Regions from separate parts of the Paenibacillus sp. EKM212P genome, predicted to be linked through region 1. Evidence: riboswitches for the same ligand, from Rfam matches in the RefSeq annotation. Region 1 holds a riboswitch; the other holds the start of a gene.
The links. A riboswitch is a leader RNA that binds a small molecule or an ion and turns the genes downstream of it on or off. The one in region 1 is predicted to bind cyclic di-GMP.

Region 1 (11,433 bases):
ATGATAGCATTGCAATCTATTGAGCATAGGAGATCATAGGATGAAAATCGTAAATAAGGCTCTGTTATCTAGTGCTATCTTTCTGAGTACCACAGTCGGTATCTATAGCCCCTTGGCACAAGCCGAGGCTGGCAAGATCAGCATTATGCTGGACGGATATCCATTACCGTTCCCTGTACAACCTGCCATGATGAACGGCACGACCATGGTTCCCTTTCGCGCTATTTCTGAGGCTCTTGGCATTACAGTGAAATGGGATCAAGCCAGCCAAAGCATCACCGCTACCAAAGCGCAAGGCTCTGCTACCAAGCAGGTGGTTCTAAAGATGGGTAGCCGCAATGCCACAGTGGACGGACAAACGGTTCAACTAACAGCCGCTCCGCAAACCGTGCACGGCAGCACCATGATTCCGCTGGGCTTTTTCGGGCAGCAGTTTGGAGCCACGGTGAACTGGAACCAGGGAACACGGGCGGTCTCCATTACATCGCCACGTGAAGCTATGTATACAGTAGGCTTCTATGCGCTGTCTTCCTTTGACCAAAAATCCAAAATACCGGATTTTAACGCAGTTGCCTTCGGCTGGAGTCGAATTGATACGAACGGACAATTTACGACAAACGGCAAGGAATACAAATGGCCTCAAGCCGCTGGAACCGTAACACCTGAATCCATTGTACAGGAGGCAGACAGCCAGGGGACTTCCCCTTACCTGATGGTCTATTCCGGAGATGGCAATCACGAGCTGACCAAAGTTTTGGAAAATGCGCAGCTTCAAGAACAGACCATTTCCCAAATCGTCAGCACCGCCACCGACAAACAATTTAAAGGCATTACGCTAGACCTGGAAGGATTGGGCTGGAGCGGCGATAAAGCCAAAGCGCGTTCAGACTACAACGCCTTTAATAAAAAGCTATCGGCCAAAGCGCATCAGGCCGGGCTCAAGCTCACCGTCGTTCTGCATCCGCTGAACAGCTCTTACTCTGGCTATGACTACAAAACGCTGGGCAATCTGGCGGACGATCTGATCATCATGGCCTATGATTACGGACAGAAGGCTACTCCTGAGCCTTTGGAAAAAGTGGATGAAGCCATACAACTGGCCTTGAAGGAAACCTCGCGGGACAAGCTCATTTTGGGGATTTCGATGGGTAGCGAAAAAGACAGCACCGTTAACGCCAAGATCTGTTTAGCCAAACGTTATGACCTCAAAGGAATCGCTATCTGGCGCTTGGGTATCATTGGAGAAACAGCCTGGACACAGATGAACGAAGCCATCGAGTTTAAATAAGTGTATCTGACCTTATTCCGCCCGCTAATGATTTCTTATGCGTCTTCTATGAAATCATTTGGCGGGCTTTCTTCATGCCCTTTAACAAAAGTGCTTGCCTGATTTGGAAGTTGTTGTTACAGGCTCGCAACCCTGTTCTCCATAGAAGATCCCCCAGTCTCTCATAAAATCCAGCAACGGCCTTAACGTATCTCCCAACGGGGTAAGCGAGTATTCCACACGCGGTGGGTTCTCGTTATAAATTTCACGGTGCACAATGCCATCTCGCTCCAATTCACGCAACTGCAAGGTTAGCATCCGCTGTGTAATATTAGGCAAGGTCCGTCGAATTTCGTTATAGCGCCGCGGTCCTGTGGTCAAATGATACAAGATGACTCCCTTCCATTTGCCGCCTATAACCCCGACGGTTTTCGCTACCGGACATCCAAAATTAACGCTAATTGCATGTTCCATCTCCTGTGCCATGTATACCCCTTCTTTCGGTAGAATGTGTAAACCAATAGCCCCAGACGTATGACAAGGAACAAATATGTGCGTACTTGTTCCCTGCAAAAACTTTCTATATGATAACTATATATTCGATATCAGCTCTCATTATAGTAGCAGAAAACCCATAGAGTACCAACTAAACCTATACCCAAAGGAGTACATTTTATGTCTAATACATCAGCTAAAAAACAGGAAATTCTGGACGCCTTTCTGTTTAGGCACGCCACGAAAGAATTCGATCCCAATCGCATCATACCGGAAGAGGATTTTCACTTCATTCTCGAAACCGGACGACTTTCTCCAAGCTCCGTCGGTTTTGAACCATGGCAGTTTGTAGTTGTGCAAAATCAGGCATTGAGAGAAAAGCTGGCTGCAGTTTCCAGCGGCGGTCAAAAGCAGATTCCTACGGCTAGCCACGTCGTCCTGATTTTGGCGCGCAAGGATGTTCGTTATGATTCTCCTTACGTGGAGTATATGTATAAAGAGGTTAAAGGTATGTCTGAGGAGGACTTTGCCTCACTGCCAGGCCGCTATAAGATTTTCCAGGGTGAAAGTCAACGTCTGTTGGAAAACGAACGTACGTTATTTGACTGGGCTTCCAAGCAAACCTACATTGCCTTAGGCAATATGATGACAGCAGCGGCTCAGATCGGTATTGATTCCTGTCCAATTGAGGGCTTTAACTACGATCAGGTGCATACCATTTTGGAGGAAGAAGGACTGCTGGAGAACGGGCTGTTCGATATTTCAGTCATTGCTGCCTTCGGTTATCGTGCTCATGAACCCAAGCGGGAAAAATCCAGACAACCACTGGAAAAGGTCACACGCTGGATCCTGTAATCTAATATCCCGAACCTCTTCCCAAACCCTGAACATTGAAGCACATAAAAAGCGGGCTTGCGGCACTTCATCTGAATGATGAACCTACCGCAGCCCGCCTTTTTAGGTCACTTCAATCTCTATTAAAATACCCTTGGAAGCCAGGTTGTCCAAGCACTCCTTCATATACTCATCGTCATGCTCCACATATGCACCCGCGCCTGCCAGTTCCTCACCCAGCTCCGCCTCCCAAGGCTCACACTGCTTACCGCGATACAACGGCTGTTCCCATAGTGGATCAACATTGTACCCTCTGCTTTTCATTTCGTTCATAATGAGCCTATGATAGCGCACCAGCAGCATGGGGTGATAATCGAACACATAATTCACGGTGGCGTGTGGCTTGCCCCACCCATTCCCACGCAGGGCACAGCACTCACGATGTTGCCCCAGCAGTTGCGGACGGGGTAACTTGTCGATTAAATGTTCATGCCAAAGCCTCATGCTTCCACAACCCTATCTGTAGCTTTTTCTGGTCTATTGGATTAGCATACGGATACCTGTCAGCACAATGCCGATCAGGAAGCCTGTAACTGCGCCGTTAATACGTATCCACTGCAAATCCTGTCCCAGTTTGTCCTCCATCAGTGCAATCAGGGATTTGTTATCCATCTTGTCTACATTTTCGCGCACCAAGTTACCAATCCGACTATGGTTAGCTTCCACCAGTCCAGTAATACCTTCCACAATTCGCACATTGATCTTGTCCAGCAGCTCGGTATTCCCTCTTAAATCAGTCAGCATCCGATCCAATAGCGGTAAAATATAGGTCTGCACATAGTTTCCGTCTTCCATGTAGTCCAATAAGCGTATACGCAGCTCTTCCATTTTGCCCAGCACTGACGCATCGCCTTCCCAGGCTTCAACAAGGCTATCCTTCCAGCCGTTCAACCCTTCCTGAACCGTATCTTTCGTCGCCAATCGGGTCACCTGTGTTTTCAGACCATCCAGCACAGCCTGACGGCGCAGGTGCTCTTCCCTTTGCAGTTCTGCTACCTGATCCAGCAGGAAATGACGAATCATTTCACCCATACGCTCTTCGTTCAGATAGCCGAGGAATGCGTTCAAAGCAAACTGCATCAGCCCGCTCACCTGCAAACCACTGACAGCCTGCATCCCTAAGGTGCCCAGCGTATAACCCGTTTCGGGTCGCAAAAGCCAGGACTCGGCTTGCTTCAGCGTGTAATCCAGTGCGCGGCGATCATAGCCCTTCTCGCTGGTCTGACGAGCAAGCGCCTCCAGCAGCGGTCCGGCGTCAAAGTCAGTCATCTGCCGCTTCAGCTCTGCCACGATGACCGGAGCCAATTCCGCGAGCGGGAGGGACTGGACAAGCCGCTTGGCAAGAACATCTATGGATGCCGCCGCCTCCGGCGTGCGCAATCCTTTTTCCACACCTCCCAGCACCAAATCGGCCAAACGGATATCTGCAATTTTAGACGCGATGCTGTCTTTGTTTAGCAGGTTATTTTCCACCGTACTTACCAATGCATTCGTGAGCTTGTCCCTATTTTTAGGAAGCAGCGCGGTGTGTGGTATCGGAATGCCTAGCGGATGACGGAACAAAGCAGTGACAGCGAACCAGTCTGCCAGTCCCCCTACAAGTCCTGCCTCAAAAGCTCCGGCTAACAAACGAGCCCAGCCATATTGCTGGAAGGGCAATGTGGCTGCAAAGCCTGCCCCTAGAATAACGAGCGACCAAGCCGCTGCGGTTTTCGTATTTTTTGGTTTTCCCATCCTGTAATCCTCCAAACTGACTGTCGAGTAAGTAAAGCACTATACCTGTATTACCCATCATATCATTGCCCGTGTCATTTCCAAAGTTGAAAGCACTTGAGATGAAACGCGCAAGGGCACTTTTTGCGTAATTTTTTATGCATATATCTCTCTTTTTTACATTCATGTTTGTGAACAAAATCACAGCACTGGGCCCAAACTCTTATTTTCAATAATAAGCCTTACGAACCATTTTATCAGAACCAAGTCCCATTTTTTTTAAACCGAAAGGAGAAGTGAACAAGAAAGTTGAATGGGCATAAGATACCTTTTTTCAGTACCATGTTGGTATTTGACCTCAGAAAGGATTTGAATCCATGATAACCCCAGATTCTTTCAACAGCATTCGACTTTTTCCTATGGATTACCAGGTTATATATCCATAAAAAGTGATACTCCCATAAAATTCAAACACATATTTTGCTATATAGACATATTTGATGTGATAAAATAAACTTTTATAAATAGGGAATCATGTTTAATCAGCCATTATATATTGGTAATTCAAACCAAGATATGCTAGATAAAATTGCTTTTTTGTAAAGGAATTGAATATGACAACAGACCAAAAAAACAACGTGGGCCTCTGGAATGGCGATCCGGTCGTAATTGTACGCACTCCCTCCGCTTTTGCCAAGCAATCCCTTTTATATATCCAGGAATTAGGCTACTTCCAAAAAACTTCTGCTTTTACGATGGAAAGGAAAGAACTTTCCTCTTTTTTGCTTGTCTTTACGTTGTCTGGTAAGGGAGAATTACTGTACCGGGGCAAGAAATATATCTTAAAACCTCAAGATTTGTTCTTTGTTAATTGCGAGGAATATGTTCAATACAGCACCTCCGGTCATGAATCCTGGGAGTTTATCAGCTTGTACCTGTATGGCAACCTGATTGAAAATTTTTACGAACAATTTGCCAAGCATAATAAACCGGTCATTTCCATGCATAATCCGCATATTATATTGGATAAGCTCCATGCTCTGATTTGTGGGCAGTCTGACAGAAGTCTTTCCGCTGAGCTACTAACGTCCAGGCTCATTGGTGAAATACTAATGTGCATTTTGCAACATCCCTATGATCATCCGTGTGTGAATGCTGAAACCCTGAGCGAAGTACGTCGGGTACAGCAATATTTGGATCAGTCCTACTGTGAGCGAATAACACTGGACTCGCTGGCAGATATGTTTGAATTAAACAAGTTTAATCTGGCTAAAAATTTCAAAAAGCAGATCGGTTTCTCTCCGATTGATTATCTCATTAATGTCCGCATCACAGCCGCTCAAAGCTGGCTTAAAACCAGTGACATGTCCATTGTGGATATCGCAAGGTACGTAGGGATTCCCAATACGAGCCATTTTATTAACCTATTCAAGGAGCATGTAGGAGAAACACCTCATTCCTTCCGCAAAAAATGGGGGAACCGTTCAAAGTTGTAGATGAGAGGTTACATGAAATCAGTTTGATAGATGATAGACGCACAAGCTATTCAAGTTAATGGCAAAACTGTCGAAAGGCAGTGACGCAAAACTATAGGGCCTTCCTTTCCAGATGGCAGCCAGCTACCAGATGAACGAGCTTTTTATTATGTCTTTTTTACATAGATCCATCACAAATTGCTTTACCTCTCTCGAAGAAAGCCCTGATCGCTATGATCAGGGCTTTTTTTCTATTGGGATAGTCATGTCAGCCTAGCATGCTGAATATACTAATTTCGAACTAGGAGGAGGGAAGGAAAAACATAACCGCCGAAGCATTGCCATATTACGATGAATAGGAGAATCACTTGGAGCATGAGAACAAAAATAAATGTAATGATCATTGCCTTATTGCTCATTGTCCAAAGCTTTTTCAGCGTAACGCTGGCTTACGCAGATGCTCCAGCCCCAGAACTGCCGCAGAGTGCTGTATCCGATCCTAACCATACCGTTACGGATGCTGTATACGTTGCCCCAAACCTTGAACCTCCTAGGGAGATTCCTTCAAACACGGTTCCCTTCGTTCAAGGAGCAACCAGTTCAAAGTCTCAACATGATGCAGCTCCGCAGAGCATATTAACGAAGTTGAGCCTGACCGACGAAGCAGGGCGTGTCATTGATGCGGTATATAGTCCAGACAGCCAATTCGACATCGGATCAGCCATCCAACTAGGCTATGAATGGGAGCTTCCTGACAATACCTATAAGTCAGGGGACACCTTCACCTTTCATTTACCAGAACAGTTTATCATCTACACTGATATCTCATCTCCGTTAGTCACTACCGACGGAACCGTGGGATACTTCACAGTAGATCGTCAGGGCAAGGTGATCATGACCTTTAACCAATATGTAGAGAATCATTCCAATGTCAGCGGCAAACTGCAAATCAAAACCGAGTTTACGAAAGAAACGGTGAAAGGCAGTACAGAGATCATCATTGCGATTCCGATCAAAGGCGGGGTACAAACGGTCATCGTGAATGTAAAACCCCAGTCAGGGCCAACCCTAAGCAAACAAGGGAAAATAGCTGGCACCAATCAGATCGACTGGACCATTGATGTGAACAAACAGCTAAACACCGTAAAGCATGCCCTCATCACCGATCCAATTCCTTCAGGGCTGGAACTCAGAAGAGACTCTATCCGGCTCTATCATCTACAAGTCAATATCGACGGCTCGACCGTTGTTCGAGACCTAGTGAATGCAAGTGAATATGCCATTGAAGCAGATCAAGCCGGGACAGGGTTTGTGATTCATTTTCAAGACGATAGCATTAACACGGCCTATCAGATTCAATATTCCACGCGTATTATTGGCGATGAAACTCGTTTCTCCAACACAGCAACGCTTTCAGGAGATACGATAGAGAACGTTATTGCTACCGCTACGGTTCAGGTGGAACGTGGTGAATTTTTGTCCAAAAAGGTTGAAAAATATGATCATGCCACACAAACACTCTCGTGGGCCATAAGATATAACTTCAGCGAGACAAAAATCCCCGAAGCCAAAGCTCTTTTAATTGATCATTTCAATAAAACTCAAGAATTGCTGCCCGGTTCTTTGAAAGTATTTAAAGGAAACACACTGGAGGAACTCCCATCGTGGGCGTATACTGTCATCCCAGTTGATTATCCGGACCGCAACGGCTTCAAACTTCAATTTAACTTCGACGTAGATTCAGCCTATACCATCCGATACCAGACTCAAGCCAGAGGCCGTGTCTATGAAAATGAAAAAGTTACAAACATCATAACCTCAGATGGAACCCAGAAGATCGTATCGACGGAAATCATAAGTGGAGTTATGACTAAAATGTATGACACACCCAATTACAACACCAAAATCATACCTTGGGTGATTACCATCAATACAGACTTGTACACCATGAAAAATATTGTCATTCAGGATATGTTTCCAAACGGGGGCTTGGCCTTGTTACCGGACACCCTGAAAATTCAAAGTGTTGACGGAACAACGGAGTTACGTGCACCCACGGATTATGAGCTGATTCCTCTATCACAGGACTATAAACAAGGATTTACGCTCATTTTTCATAAAGCCATTCAGGAGGCTTATACAATCAAGTATTCAACTACCTATAATAATGACTGGAAAACGGATACGACGAAGCCCGAGTTTCGTAATAAATCCCATATAGAATACCAGTTTGAAGACGGGGAAAGATCATCGCAAGAAGTGGAGTGCCCGATCTGGCCGGACTTTATGACACAACGAAACGGTGCCAAGCAAGGAAGCTATAATGCGACCTCCAAGCTCATTACCTGGGACATTAAAGCTAACTACAATCGCAAGATCCTGAATCACGCGGAAGTGAGAGACCCCTTGTTGCAAGGTCAGAAGTTACTGCCCGCCTCCGTAAAAGTATACGATATGACCTTGCTGGGATGGTGGGATGGCGTACAAAAAGGGGCTGAAATCCCAGCAGATCAATACACCATTATTCCTCCCTCCGAGCAAAATGGTAATGAATTGCGTATCCAGTTCAAAAATAAGATACAGACTCCCTATTGGATTACCTTTCAAACTTCATTGGAAGGAGAACTGATTGAAAAGGAAATCCATAATCAAGCCCTTCTACTGGATGGACAAAAAACTGTCTCCGAATGGACAGCGCAAGTCACGTTACCTCATGGCGGAGAATATGTATCTAAAGTCGGTACACAAAATGGAAATAAGATTGACTGGAGCATCCGTATCAATGAAGGACAGTCCCATGTATCCAACGCTAAAATTATAGATCAGCCTAGCAGCAATCAAATCTTAATTGAGGATTCCTTTCATTTATACTCTACAATCATCGCTGCCAACGGAAATACCACCAAGGGCACCGAGTTGATTAGAAACCAAGATTACAAGCTGTATATCAAGACAGATGCTCAAGGCCAGCAAACTTTTGAACTTACTTTTGCTAAGGATATTTCCACTGCTTTTATACTTGAATACCAATCGTTCATTCATGCTGAAGACAAAGCCAAAGTGAGTAATAAGGTTGCCTTTGAGGGGGATCGCTTGACGACAGAACTGCGGGAAACCAGCCAGGAAATCATCGTACGAACGTCTTCCGGCTCCGGTTCTGGCGGGGGTGTGACCGAAAGTCTTGAGCTGACCAAGGTAGATCAGGATATGCCTGACAAGGTACTGCCTGGCGCACAGTTTGCGCTCTATGATAAAGGTCAAAAAAGAGCCCCTCTCATTCAGACCACCAATCAGGAAGGCAAAATCATCTTTTCTTCCTTGCTTCATGACGATTACATCTTGGAAGAATTGGCAGCACCGGAGGGCTATAAAATCACCGAGGGCAAGCTCGAGATCAAAATAGACGCAACACTGCGACAAAGCTCTGGCGTAAAGAGGGTTGTGATCACCAATCGTAAAGAAAAGAAAAACGACCCTGAACCACCTGTAGACCCGGGAACTCCAACAGACCCCACGAATCCCTCAGGACCAGGAACGCCTACTCATCCAAACCCCTCACCCCCGTCCGGAGGCTCAGGTAAAAAACATGACAAAGATCCGGAAATACCCGATATTCCGTCTATAATCGTCCCTCCGTCATTGCCAAAGTCTCCGGAGGACATAGTCTCTCCACAGGAGGAACCTGCGCCTATACCGCCGGAACTGCCAGCCGTCATGCCTCATCAAGATCCTCCTCCTCCGGTGGATTCGAAAGACGATCCCGAACCTAAGATCCGTCTCAAGGTTCCAGGGAAAGAACCTGAAGAGCCGGAGAATACACCTGCGGTACATCAATTACCCCAAACAGGTGAAAGCAGCCCCGTTCCGTTCTATTTGACAGGCATAGCGATGGTTATATGGGGCGTATTTTTGAAATTTAGACGGACAAACAAAAAATAAAATTAATCACCTGCCCCATTCCCGGCTCATTCCCGATTGGAATGAGCCGGGAATGGGGCATTTTTTAAAAAAGTATGTATAATCCGTACTTTGCTTAGGGGAGGCGAGATTGCTGCGTCTGCGTAAACTTTCCTACGTATTTATTGTGTTAGGCTTACTTTTTATTTTGTTTCCTAAAGCGACGGAATGGAATGAGGATCAGGAACAAAGCAAGCTATTAAAAGCAGCCGAGCTACCATCAGGAAAAAGCGATGCGCTTAGCACCGCCAGTCTTACAGACAGCTATGCTAGCTTGTCCACTCGTCTTACGAAAGTTCCGGTTAGTGAAGCACGACAAAATACTTCCCCACCTCCTGCTCCCATGGCAAGCGCTAATGAACAAACTCCCATAGCCACTATTAGTATAAGTCGTATTGCTTTAAAGCTCCCTGTATTGGAAGGCGCAACGAGGATAAATATGAGACACGCGGCTGTACATATGCCGGAAACGGGGACGCTGGGACAAGTGGGGAATGCCGCCATTGCTGCTCATCGAGCCCGTACCTCTGGACGTTTATTTAATCGTCTAAATGAATTGAAGATTGGGGATAAGATTGTTGTCAACACTCGGGGTAACCAATATGTATATAGCGTTTATAGCCTGAAGGTGGTTGATCCTACGGACGTGTCTGTTCTAAAAAGCTTCAAAAAACAAAAGCTGCTCACGCTGATTACATGTGACCCTCTCGTCAACCCCACCCATCGTCTCATTGTTCAGGCCAAACTAAGCACCTAAAGCCATTTTAAAGTACCTATTTCTATGAGTAAAAATAAATCAGGCGGGCCATTCCTGTTCATTACAGAAATACACCCGCCAATGCTCACATCATGATTCAGTTGGATTCTTGGCAATCAGCTTGAAATCATCAAAGTGGAATCCTGGTGCAACCACACAGGTTACCAGCACGGGCTCATCCCCAAGCGGACGTGCCGTTTGCCATACTGCTCCTGGGACGAGTGCTTGTGGATGCTGTCCTGCCTCCACATCCGCACCGACGATAATCACAGTTTCTTCACCAGGCTCTTCTCCGCTTCCACCCAATTTCAACTCTACAGGGCTTCCGCTATGATATAACCACAGCTCATCAGAATGGACCACATGCCACTCGGAGAACTCGCCCGGATGTAGCAAGAAATACGTAGACGAAGCTGCAAAGCGCGGACCGGAATACACATCCGGCAGTACAGGCTTCGGAATTTGGAAATGGGCCTTCCACATCTCTTTGTACCAGCCGCCTTCTGGATGGGGCTCCATGCCCAATGCCGTTACTAGCGGTGAAATAGCTTTCGTCATTGTCTAACCTTCCTTTACCCTAAATTCCTTCTTCCCTACTGTAAAACATAGCGTTGCTTTTGTCACGTTTCTCCCTTGGCATGTCGAACGCTATTATTCCATGTAAAATTAAATAACATTAAATTGTGAATATTCATTTAATTTTATCATATAAATAGCAGTTAACAAGCAAAAGGACATACCAAAATATAATACACGTAAAGTTTTATGACATAAAATCTTGTTTTTTATTGTAAGCTTATAGTATCATGAGAGAAATTTTGAAATTCTAATAGAGCTTGATCATGTCAATCCGTCTACTAAGCTATGTATCCAAG
Region 2 (11,433 bases), on a different contig from region 1:
GTGTCCATTGGTCAGGTCGGTGACTTCCTCCAGCTGTTTACGTTGCGCCGGGTCCCGTTCCCATCCATCTGGGTCACCGCATTTTTGCGTACCACTAGTTTGATTTTTGCACGCCTTGGTAGAGTACGTTGGCCAGTAGGCCCAGCCCGGTGCTACGGTTTTGAGATGCGGTGCCAATTGCTTGCCTTCTGTATTCAACCACTTGGCCACAGCCAGGTTTACCGCCTTGGAGCGATTAAATAATCCAGGTTCGTTATCTACTTCATAATATTGAAGATAAGAACCGTATTTTTTTACATAATCGCGCAACTTTTGCTTGGCCGTCTCTGGCAGAGAACCATCTTTTTGCAGCTTAATATCACCTGTATATAAATACAAAGCAGACGATTGCATATTATACTGCTTTAACGTTTGATAGTAATCATCCACGTCTGTACATGCCTTGCCCACATTACTGGCACAGGTGACCCTCATGACGTTGCCACTATAAGCAATGCCCAGCCACTTGAGAACGTATGGTAAATGCTTAACTGCACCCTGATCATAATAAAATTCTTTATTGTTCACATTTGTTCCGGTCAGTATATATTTACCGTGTACCGGTTCGATCGCAGGTGAAGCTAACGTCTCCAAGCTCAAGTCATCCCAGGTCCACCACACATTTTTATCTTCTGCAGAGGAGCAGTATAGGCAGCGCGCTGTCTTTAGCTTGAGTACGTTAACACCGCTTTGCAATTGCTCTTTGGGGATATACAACTCGTAGTTGCTTTTGTAATTATATGCACTGCCCGTACCGGAAACCCCAGCGATTTGAATGATACCGGACAGCTGATAATTTGAAAATACAGCCAATTGCGGAACAGCTTTGCCCGCATCCAAAATCCGTACACGGAATATCACTCCATTGGGAGGAACTTGATCCAGCTTATACTGGAGCGACAGTTCAGGATTCGTGGACGCATTCAAGCCGGGAGGAATATCTCCACTGCTGAGCAATACCGGGGCCGCTGTATTCTCTGCTATGGACGTTGCAGACGATATTCCTTTAGCCGACGATTCGGTAGAAGCAGAGGCTGTAGGAATGTTGATATTGTCTCTACCAATCACTCCTCTAAATTCCGCTGAAGAATCATCCCTCTGTCCCAGCTTCCATACTGGACTGGCTGCCGCTACTTTATCCGTCGGCAGTTCTACGCTCCTTGAAGGCGTGTAAATCAACCAAGCGATCAGCGCTATAGCTACGACCCCCAGCAGCCCGGATAATACTGGCGTATACCTGTGGGTCAACCATTTTTTCATCATATGATCCACCCTCTCTCCTCAAAATTTTTGACCGGGAAAGAGAATCTATTAAGGAAGAAACAAAGCGTTACCGGGAATCACCGCTTTCGCTTCATGCTGACTTTCCCACATCAGACGTGCCATTGCGTCACCATATTCATCATAGTATTCAACTTTTAAATCTACCATTTTACCTGCTTGCAAGGTGATACTGCCCTTGCGCTCTGTCCAGCTTTGCTTAAACCAGCTATCAATAATTAGCTTGCCGTCTACCCATACCCGGATTCCATCATCAGATATCGTTGTAAACGTATAGGTCTCACTATATTGTGGCTTCATTTTACCTGTCCAGCGAACGGAGAACCGATCAGCGTTCACCCTTGCATCAGCTGTGGCAGCACGCCAGTTATAGTCCAGCTTGCTATCTGTACGGGTCAAAGCAGCACTACCATCCAGATTCATGTTGTTAAAATATTCACCCCGCAGCCCGTTCGCATAAACCATATCCGGAACAGAAGGAGGAGCCGGGATAGGCTCGCTTTGCCCCTCGTCCGGTAGGGTTGGTACATCTGTCCCGGGTTGTTGAACTGCTGCCAATCCATTTTTCACATCATCTCGCGTCAAGCTCCTCGAATCATTCATATAATCCTGAATTTGATCCGTTGTGTTATTCTCGGTCAGCATCTTTCCCCAAGTCATGGAATACACCCATTTGGGCTGAGCCTGTAATACCTCGGAGCTGGGCATCTCACCGTGTTCCCCAATGGCAATCGGCTTATCCCCTGCCAACCCGAGCAGACCTTCATAATGACTTTGTTCAAAATCATTGTTGTAAATGTCTACAGCCAAAATGTCTACTTTGTCATCCCCCGGATATTTAGGGGTATACGGGAAGGTATACGAATTAGGAGCATTCGGGCTCCATACCCACAGCAGATTGTCTAGTTGATGTGTGTTTACAAAACGGTCATACATGATATTCCATAGCTGATTGAAATTAGTTTTGTTTCCCCACCAGAACCAGTCACCATTCATTTCGTGATAAGGTCTCCATAAAACCGGAACACCCGCATCACGAAGCTGCTTTAGCGATACAGCGACCTTATCCAGATCGGCAATGAGGAGGTTATACTGCGCAGTGCCTGGCGTCACGTATTTATTGAACTCCGTCTGACTTACTTTCGCCTGCACATTGGCCCAAGTCAGTGGTCTACCCGGCAGCGCTTCATGAAAAGTCATCGTCACAATGCCTCCGGATCTGCTCCAGCGGATCGCGCTATCGACAACATTTTTACGTTGTGCTGCTTCCGAAGCGGCAGATTGACCTGAGATGGCTCCCATCTCATAGCCGTGCACACCCACATACGCCTGACTGATTTTTTGGACCTTGTTACTTAATTCATCCGGACTCTCCAAATAATCATGCTGACCGGTGATTATTTTTTTCCCCGAGATGCTGAGTAAATAGCTGTATAGTTCACGGGCCTGAGTAGAAGCGTCCGAATTAACAGGTTGTAATGCAGCGGCATTCGCCACAGACAGAGATTCACCAAAACCGACGGGCAACAAAGAAAAAAGCATAACTACGGGGAGTGCATGACGTATCAGTCGATACAGAGGAATAAAATTGAATCTCACTTTTTGCTCTTCCTTTCGGTAGCCAGGCTGCCATCCCTACGGAAGGCCCTTTAGCTTTGCGTACCTGCCTTTCGACAGGGCTGCGTTTATCGTTGGAAGGAGTTTGGATTCCTTCTTACCCTAAGTATCGACTTTCTTTTACCAAAATTTAATAGGTCATGTTCATGAATTTACAGGTTTTCGCCCAATTTCGACAGTTTGAGCTATGAATTTTCATAGATTCGTCTTTTTTTCGTTTTTACGAAAACAATTATGAGATAAATTGGTGACGGGAAATTTCATTCCAATCCATACAAAAGCGGACAATATCCTCTTCAACCAATTCAGAACCAGTCTGCACCTCAATAAAATCCACATCGGTCACAGCCAAAATGCTATGCTTCGTTCCTTCAGGAATGCGAACTACATCACCAGCTTTTACTTTGTGCAGCTTCTCATTCAAAATAATTTCCGCTTCACCGCTAATAATGGTCCAAATTTCACTCCGTTTGAAATGAAGCTGATAGCTGATATTTTTGCCTTTCCGTACGCGGATTCGTTTGGTCAATACCTCGTTACCCTCGTCATACTTAACATAATCCACAACCCGATACTGCCCCCAACGACGTTCTTCATACATTGGACGCTGATCATGAGCCTTGAGCACTTCCTTAATGCGAGGACTTTCAGCCTTATTGGTCACAAGAATACCATCCGGGCTAGCGGCTACAATCAGATCATTCGTTCCAATGATCGCCACAGGAATGTCTAACTCGTTAATAAGACTCGTATTGACGCAATCCTCCGTTACTACACCTCTGCCCACTTGTTGATTAGACATTTCTTCTGTGAGTGTATTCCAGGTACCCAAATCCTTCCAAAAACCATCGTACGGAAGAACTACGATATCCTTTTCCTTCTCGACTACTTCATAGTCAAAGCTGATTTTTTCCAGAGATGCGTATTGCTTTTGCATTTCTTCATAATTAAGCGGCAACCCCTTGGATGCCAAGATATCCAGCAAATAACTTAATTTGAATGCAAAAACCCCGCAGTTCCATAGAGCATTGCGTTCAATCAGACGCTCCGCCTGCTCCCGGTCGGGTTTCTCTTGAAAATGGCTCACTTCGCGGTAGCCAGTGCTACCTTGGGTGGCATCGTTTTTCGGAATAATGTAACCATATTTCTCTGAAGGATAGGAAGGGACAACCCCGATTAAAGCAAGCTTGCCTTCACTCTCCTGGAGTGTATGTTCCAGCTGGGCTACGGAAGCGAAGAAAGCATCCTCAACATAAGGATCTACAGGCAAAATAGCTATAATTTCATCAGGGGAAACACCAGCAATGGAATATAGATAAGTCGCTGTCAGCGCAATCGCAGGAAAGGTGTCTCTGCGTTCCGGCTCAACAATGATGCGCGTATTCGGCCCGACCTGACTCTGGATCATTTCGACCTGTGCTCTCCCTGTCGCAATAAACGAGGATTCTGATAATCCATTGTCTCCCAATTGTCTCCATACCCGCTGTACCATGGATTCCGAAATCCCCTCCGGGCTCTCCAGTACCTTCAAAAATTGTTTGGAACGGGAATCGTTGGACAAAGGCCATAATCTTTTACCGGAACCACCAGACAAAAGTACGAGCTTCATAACTCTCCACTTCCTCTCTATATTGGTTGGATGATCGTTCTGATGATGAGTTGTTGACTACCCGCTACGGTATGAATTTAATCTTATGATCGCTGTTGCCGTGGGATTCTTTGGATTGTATAAGACATTTAAATGTAAGAATACCACGTCAAAGGCGAACGCTCCGCTTCTCCAGATTCAAATCCATCCCTGCGCTACTCAAAAATGCATCATGCCGATCATACCGTTTATTGCAAAAGGCACGACCGGACATTATTAAGTCCGGTCAGCCTGTAAAATCTCACGCTTGGCGTTTACCTGCCTTGCTTCACAGGAGCGGCGCCGCGGTACAGCCGCATGGCGCTTTGATCGGAAGGAGCGGCATCAACCGCGCCGCTCCTTCTGATCTGCCCTTCTACTCCCCCCATAAGGTGGGAGTTTAAAAATTGTGACTCCACGGCGAAAAGCAGCGGAGCGGGCAGAATTGTTCTGAAGAAGCGTCAGCGTTTGCCTTTATCCCCGGATTTTAACCTTTGAATGTTTTATATAATCCAGAAAATCCGGGGGTAACAGCAATCGGAAGAACAATCTGCACGCGTAGCGCCTTCAGCGCCTCCAACACCGCCACAGTCACTTTTTAATCTGTCACTTTTAAACTTCCACTTTATCCCGATTCCACCCACTCATCCGCGGACGACCCACGGAGTAGTATTCCAGCCCGGAGCCTTGGATCTGTTCCTCAGCGAATACGTTACGACCGTCAATGAGAACCGGCTTGCGCAAAATGGAGGCCAGTTGTACGAGATCGACTTTTTTGAACTCTTCCCAATCGGTCAACAGGCACACAGCGTCGCTACCTTCAGCGGCTTGCTGTGGGGATGAGCACCACATAATATTCGGGTGATCCACGCGCTCCTTGAATTTATCCATCGCAATGGGATCATACAGTTTGACAATAGCGCCTGCCTGAATGAGCGTTTCTACGATTTCCAGTGCTGGAGCTTCGCGGATGTCATCTGTATTTGGCTTGAAGGCGAGGCCCCAAATGCCAATGGACACACCGTTCAGTTGACCCAGCGATTCGCGCAGCTTGGATACAATCATAAAGCGCTGGTCGGTATTCACCTCGACCACCGATTTCAACAACTTAAATTCATAGTCTACATTACCTGCAATTTGGATAAGCGCATTTGTGTCTTTTGGAAAGCAAGAGCCACCATACCCGATCCCTGCTTGTAGGAAAGAGGAGCCAATCCGTTTGTCCATACCCATACCGTCAGCCACACAGGTTACATCGGCACCAACCTTTTCGCAAATATTAGCGATTTCGTTAATGAACGAAATTTTAGTTGCCAGAAACGCATTGGACGCGTATTTGATCATTTCAGCACTACGGATATCCGTCACATAGATTTTATCCGTGAACACCTGATGCAGAGTGACCATGGTTTCACGCAATCCTGTATTGTCCAAACCAATAATGATGCGATCCGGATAAAGCGTATCATTGATGGCTGAACCTTCTCTCAGGAACTCCGGCGCGGAGACGATATCGAAAGACAAACTCGTGTGACGAGCCAACACGTCCTTAATCTTTTCGTTCGTTCCGACAGGTACAGTACTCTTGGTCATAATAATCTTATACCCGTTCATGGCTTTCCCAACATCAGCGGCCGCCTGTTCAATGTATGACAAATTCGCCTCGCCGTTAGCCAGAGAAGGGGTACCTACCGCCAAAATTACGATATCCGAGCGGCGTACCGCATCGGCCAAATCCGAGGTGAACTCCAACCGGCCTGCTTCCAGATTCAACGCGATCAATTCCTCAATACCCGGTTCATAAATCGGAGATTCTGCCCGGTTCAACATGTCGATTTTGTGCTGCTCCAGATCGACACAAATCACCTCATTACCTTTTTGCGCAAAACATACACCCGAGACGAGCCCAACGTATCCAGTACCGATTACAGCCAGCTTCATTCCGTTCATCCTCCTTTTAGAAAGTTCACATAGGCTTGTTCTACATACTTTTTTAATTGATCCTTGAAGTTTACTTCATCAAATTTGCGGGCATGGGTAATGATATCGTCCACATTCCACGCATGTTGCTCAACCTTTTCGACGGCCTCCAGCACATCCTCTACTTGATGCTTGCGGAAAAATACGCCGTTCACATGAGGAACAATCGTATCCAGCGCTCCCCCACCCTGAAAAGCGATGACAGGCCGTCCGGCCGCATTCGCCTCCAAAGGCGTAATACCGAAGTCCTCTTCACCCGGAAAAACGAGCGCTCGGCATTCTGCCATCAGCTTGTTAACCTCTTCATCCTCAAGCCTGCCGAGGAACTCAATGTTCGGGGCAGCCATACCTTCGAGTCGTTTACGGTCGGGTCCTTCACCCACAATGCGCAGCTTGAGACCGTTACGTTTGAATGCTTCGATCGCGAGATCAATGCGCTTGTAGGACACCAATCGGGATACGATCAGGTAATAGTCACCGATGTTTGTAGCGCGTTTAAAACGGGATGTATTAATAGGTGGGAAAATCACATCCGAATCCCTTTGGTAATAGTGCAAAATTCTTCGTTTAACAACCGAAGAGTTGGCGACAAACTGGTCTACGTTGCGAGAAGTTTTGGCATCCCATGTTTTCAACCGGTTCATGTACAGCTTGAGCATGTTTTTGAGCAGGTTGGATTTGGACTGCCGGGCCATATATGTATCGTAATCCCAGGCAAACCGCATCGGTGTGTGACAATAACAAATGTGAAACGTATGTTTGGGTACCTGGATGCTTTTCATAAATGCACTGCTGGAGCTTAAAACAATGTCGAAATCCCTAAAATCAAAATCACGGATAGCAATGGGATACAGCGGCAGCACTCCTTTGAAGTTGTCCTTCACTCCTGGGACTTTTTGTAGCCAAGTGGCTCTAATATCCGCATCCTTCAAGTTACGCGACAGGCGGTCGTCGCTGAACACCGTTGTGAAGATAGGAGCCTCCGGATACATATCGTGGAATACCTCTACTACCCTTTCCGCTCCGCCCATTTGGATTAAGTAATCGTGCGCTATCGCTATTTTCATCTGAATCATCCTTTAACGCGAATGTCGGTCAGACTCCTGCCAACAAACCCTTATAGTAATGAACTATATCCTTAACTGTGTTCTCGATGACAAAATGCTTCTTGACCCGTTCCATCCCTCTCTCACCCATCTGCTGACGTTCTTGTGGATGCTCCAACATCCAGCGGATGGCTGCTTCCAGCTTAGCCGGATCACCCGGTTCAATAAGCAGCCCGGTTTCATGGGGTACCACCGTTTCCTTGGGTCCACCCTCATTGGAGGCAATCACGGGGAGACCCGCAGCCATGCCTTCAATAATGACCTGACCGAATGGTTCTGGTGTAATAGAGGTATGAATCAGCAAATCACAACGCTGCATCAGGCCTTGAATGTCATCGACGTGTCCCAGCAGATTGACGTTAGCCAACCCGTATTCGCGCATCGTGGACTCTAATCGTTGCTTGTATTCCTCTTCTCCGAACAACGCATCTCCAGCCAGCCAGAATTTCACGCGCTGATCCGGTAAAAAGGAGCGTGCTGCTTCCAGTAAAATATGCTGTCCCTTCCATTCCGCCAATCTGCCGACCAATACGACGTTAAACGAGTCATCACCACGTACATGGGCAGCCGTGTCACGTGCTGTAATTGCTTTGGCAAAAGCGGAATAAACGACAAGCGTCTTTTTGTCCGGGGGTAACTCCAACGCACTCAGCGTGGACTTGGAATTAGCAATCACTCCGTTGGGCAAAAAGCGGGACATCAGCCGAATCCCTTTGGCCACAATCGGCTTCAGATACGGCGGACCGATGTGGTCACGGATATGCCAGATCAAGGGCAGCTTCGCCGATTTGGCGGCTACTGTACCATACAGTGCAGACTTGAGCGAGTTCGTGTGAACGCACACGACCTTTTCCTCACGCAGCAAGGGCGCAAGTTTTCTACCGTAAGCCAGCAAACGAAAAGCTGCTGCCGGTGCACCTAGATTCACGGCATTCCGTCCCCGATTGCGAATCGAATCGTCCAATGGAACGATGCGCACATCAATATCACGCTGCCGAAGCCGATCTGCTAAATCGCCCTCCTCTGCCAAAATAACGAGCGGGTCGATATGTTCCCCGATATTCGTCAGTATGTTGTACAAAGCGACTTCGCCGCCGCTCCATCTTGCCGTATGGTCAATATAAGCTACTCTCATCATTTCGCCGCCGCCTTTCTATCAAGGACCTGTCGGAACACCTCTTCCACCTGCTCCGCTACATGTCCCCATGTATATCTGCTCAGGACATGGTCCCGGCATTCCCTTGCATTCGGTAGAAGTTCACGATGATCCAGCACACGCAGCAACCCTTCAGCAATGGCTTCACTATCCGTTCCCTTGAACAAAAGCTCGGGACGGAATCCTCTTAAAATCTCCTTGTTGCCACCCACAGGAGTCGCCAGCACCGGCAGTCCCGAGGCCATCGCCTCCACTGTGATCAGACCGAAACCTTCCAGTGCCTGTGTGGGTACAACGAACAAATTCGATGCTTGGTGGTACAGTGGAAGCTCCTCATCCGACACATAACCGAGCAGCCTTACATGGTTATGAAGATTGTATTCCGCCACCTTGGAAGCCAATTCCTCCATCAAGGGGCCCTTTCCTCCAATCAGCAACACATGATCAGGATGACGCTCGGTTACTCGTCGCCATGCTTCCAGTAGCTGTAGTAGTCCCATTCGATTAACAAGACGACGAACGGTTAGCACAATCGTCGCATTTTGCGGCAAATTCAGGCGCTTCCGCACCGCTTCTTGATCCTCTGCCGGGTGGAACCTTTCTACATTCGCCGCACCAGGAATAATATGAATTTTGCTGAGTGGAACCTTATAGTGCTCATGCAAAATATCCCGAAAAGTTTCGCTGAGCACTATAAATTTATCCGCCAATCCGTAGGCTTTCATTTCAATGGATTTGGCCAACGTCGTTTTTAACAAATGCTTGAGGCCCTGTCCTTCAATCTTCATTTCCTCCGTCCACGGTCCGTGAAAGGTGGTAACTACCGGGATTCCTCTTTTTTTCGCCTCCAGCGCCGGTCCGACACCATAGGGAGCAAAATGGGAATACAGTACATCCGTCGGTTGCTTGTCGAACAGCTCTGCTGCATATTTTTGCATTAGCTCTCGACGCTTCCACATGGATTGCTGCTTGCTGCCAATCGAATGAATCCGAATACGGTCGGGCGCCTGCGGCTGCTCGTCACTACAGATTAGAGCATCCAGCGTATTGCGCTCTAACGTAAGCTGCTCACAGATGGATTTGAAATATGTGTTGAGGCCTCCTGGCTGCAAGGACGGCCAGCTCAGCCCCGTTGCCGCAATACGAAATCCGTTATTGTACGACATAGCTGGTTTCTCCTTTCTGCTCGGTATGTCCGTCATCCACGATTTCTATCTTTTTTCTCCGCTTGGTTAGCTCATAATGCTTGAAGCAGACGAGAAACTCATACATCACCCAGAATACTGCTACGGCAAAACCTGCCAATCCCTTGCGGTATAAGCCTTGGACAAAATACTTCTGCACAAAGCGGGCAGGAGGCCGCCACAACAGTCTGGTCATCCGAAAGGATCTTCCTTTGTTAAATGCCGTCTCTGCTTCCAGATCTGTATATTTGTTAAAACGAGTCATATGATCACTGATGCTGCGGAAGCCGTAGTGCCATAACACGCCCTCCAGATTGACAATCTGGGAGGAGGCTACATCCGGCATTTCATGAACAAGACTATTCGTAATGCCATAAATACGCCGATTGTACAAACGAACCAGGTATTCGCCTTTGTTCATCCATTTGCCGAGAAAATCTCCAATCCGGAATACGGAATATGCTTTGGCCGGATCGTGGAGCGTTTCCTTTACTTTCAACAAGTCTCCAAGCAACTCTGCATCCACTACTTCGTCCGTATCAATCAGGAATATCCAATCAAATTCCGCTTTTTCAACACCAAACATGCGCTGCTTGGCATAACCGGGCCACGGGTTAGAAAACACCCGACAGCCCAAGGATTCAGCTACCTGAATCGTATTGTCCTTGCTCCCTCCGTCAATGACGACGATATCGTCCGCAAAGGGCTTGCAGGATTTAATGGCGGCTGTGATTCGAGTGCCATCATCCTGAGCGATAATAACTACGGATATCCGGTTGTCCGCGGGAACGCTAGACATGTGGTTCATTAGCGGGTGCCTCCTTCTTTATCTAACCGTTAACTGGCTTTTTCCGGATGTAGTGCGACATCGTTGATCGGAGCCATTGAAAATCTTGTTTGGAAATAAGCAGTCTTGGAATCTTCATTTTTAGAACGAATTTAACATTACATAAAATGAAAATGAACCGTAGAATCCCCGAAGACAGCATTGCTATCCCTGCACCCGTCAATCCATATCTCGGCACGAGTATGGACAGCAATGGAATGACGAGCGACAATCCGACACCCTGTAGAATGGTAACCAGTTTGGGCTTACCCAACGCCATAAATTGTTGTGCCAGCACCATGGTCCCTCCACTGATAGCAACCTCAAGCACCAAGAACCGGAATACCGTGAGTGCTTGTTTAAACTCTTGACCATATAACAATGTAAATACGAACGGAGCAATCAGCATCAGCATCACCGCAGCCAAAAAGGTTGCCGTTGATGTCACTCGAAATGCCCGAAATGTTATGGCCACCGCCTCTTCCTTATTCAGACCAGAGGCTTTGGGAAACAGCACGACAATGATCGAGGTAGAAAATACATTCACCATCCTGGCCAAGCTGACCGCTACTGCATATAAACCGAGATCAGCGGGTCTGAGCAGACCCGCAATCAAA

Region 2: another riboswitch for cyclic di-GMP. It lies ahead of G9G54_RS05210 (glycosyl hydrolase); the one in region 1 lies ahead of G9G54_RS15740 (LPXTG cell wall anchor domain-containing protein).

What each region holds. Positions count from the first base shown of each region.
Region 1 is NZ_JAAMNR010000005.1:28,963-40,395, reverse strand. Features, by position in the region: gene G9G54_RS15770 (stalk domain-containing protein) at 41-1,288, shown strand; gene G9G54_RS15765 (winged helix-turn-helix transcriptional regulator) at 1,370-1,753, opposite strand; gene G9G54_RS15760 (NAD(P)H-dependent oxidoreductase) at 1,943-2,617, shown strand; gene G9G54_RS15755 (TIGR02328 family protein) at 2,720-3,100, opposite strand; gene G9G54_RS15750 (DUF445 domain-containing protein) at 3,134-4,390, opposite strand; gene G9G54_RS15745 (AraC family transcriptional regulator) at 4,984-5,865, shown strand; cyclic di-GMP riboswitch class I at 5,916-5,996, shown strand; gene G9G54_RS15740 (LPXTG cell wall anchor domain-containing protein) at 6,220-9,783, shown strand; gene G9G54_RS15735 (class D sortase) at 9,893-10,558, shown strand; gene G9G54_RS15730 (cupin domain-containing protein) at 10,649-11,116, opposite strand; gene G9G54_RS15725 (amino acid ABC transporter ATP-binding protein) at 11,423-11,433, shown strand, end outside.
Region 2 is NZ_JAAMNR010000001.1:1,095,417-1,106,849, forward strand. Features, by position in the region: gene G9G54_RS05205 (hypothetical protein) at 1-1,302, opposite strand, end outside; gene G9G54_RS05210 (glycosyl hydrolase) at 1,351-2,919, opposite strand; cyclic di-GMP riboswitch class I at 2,934-3,014, opposite strand; gene G9G54_RS05215 (sugar phosphate nucleotidyltransferase) at 3,170-4,546, opposite strand; gene G9G54_RS05220 (UDP-glucose dehydrogenase family protein) at 5,177-6,505, opposite strand; gene G9G54_RS05225 (glycosyltransferase) at 6,511-7,611, opposite strand; gene G9G54_RS05230 (glycosyltransferase family 4 protein) at 7,640-8,788, opposite strand; gene G9G54_RS05235 (glycosyltransferase family 4 protein) at 8,785-9,972, opposite strand; gene G9G54_RS05240 (glycosyltransferase family 2 protein) at 9,959-10,798, opposite strand; gene G9G54_RS05245 (lipopolysaccharide biosynthesis protein) at 10,821-11,433, opposite strand, start outside.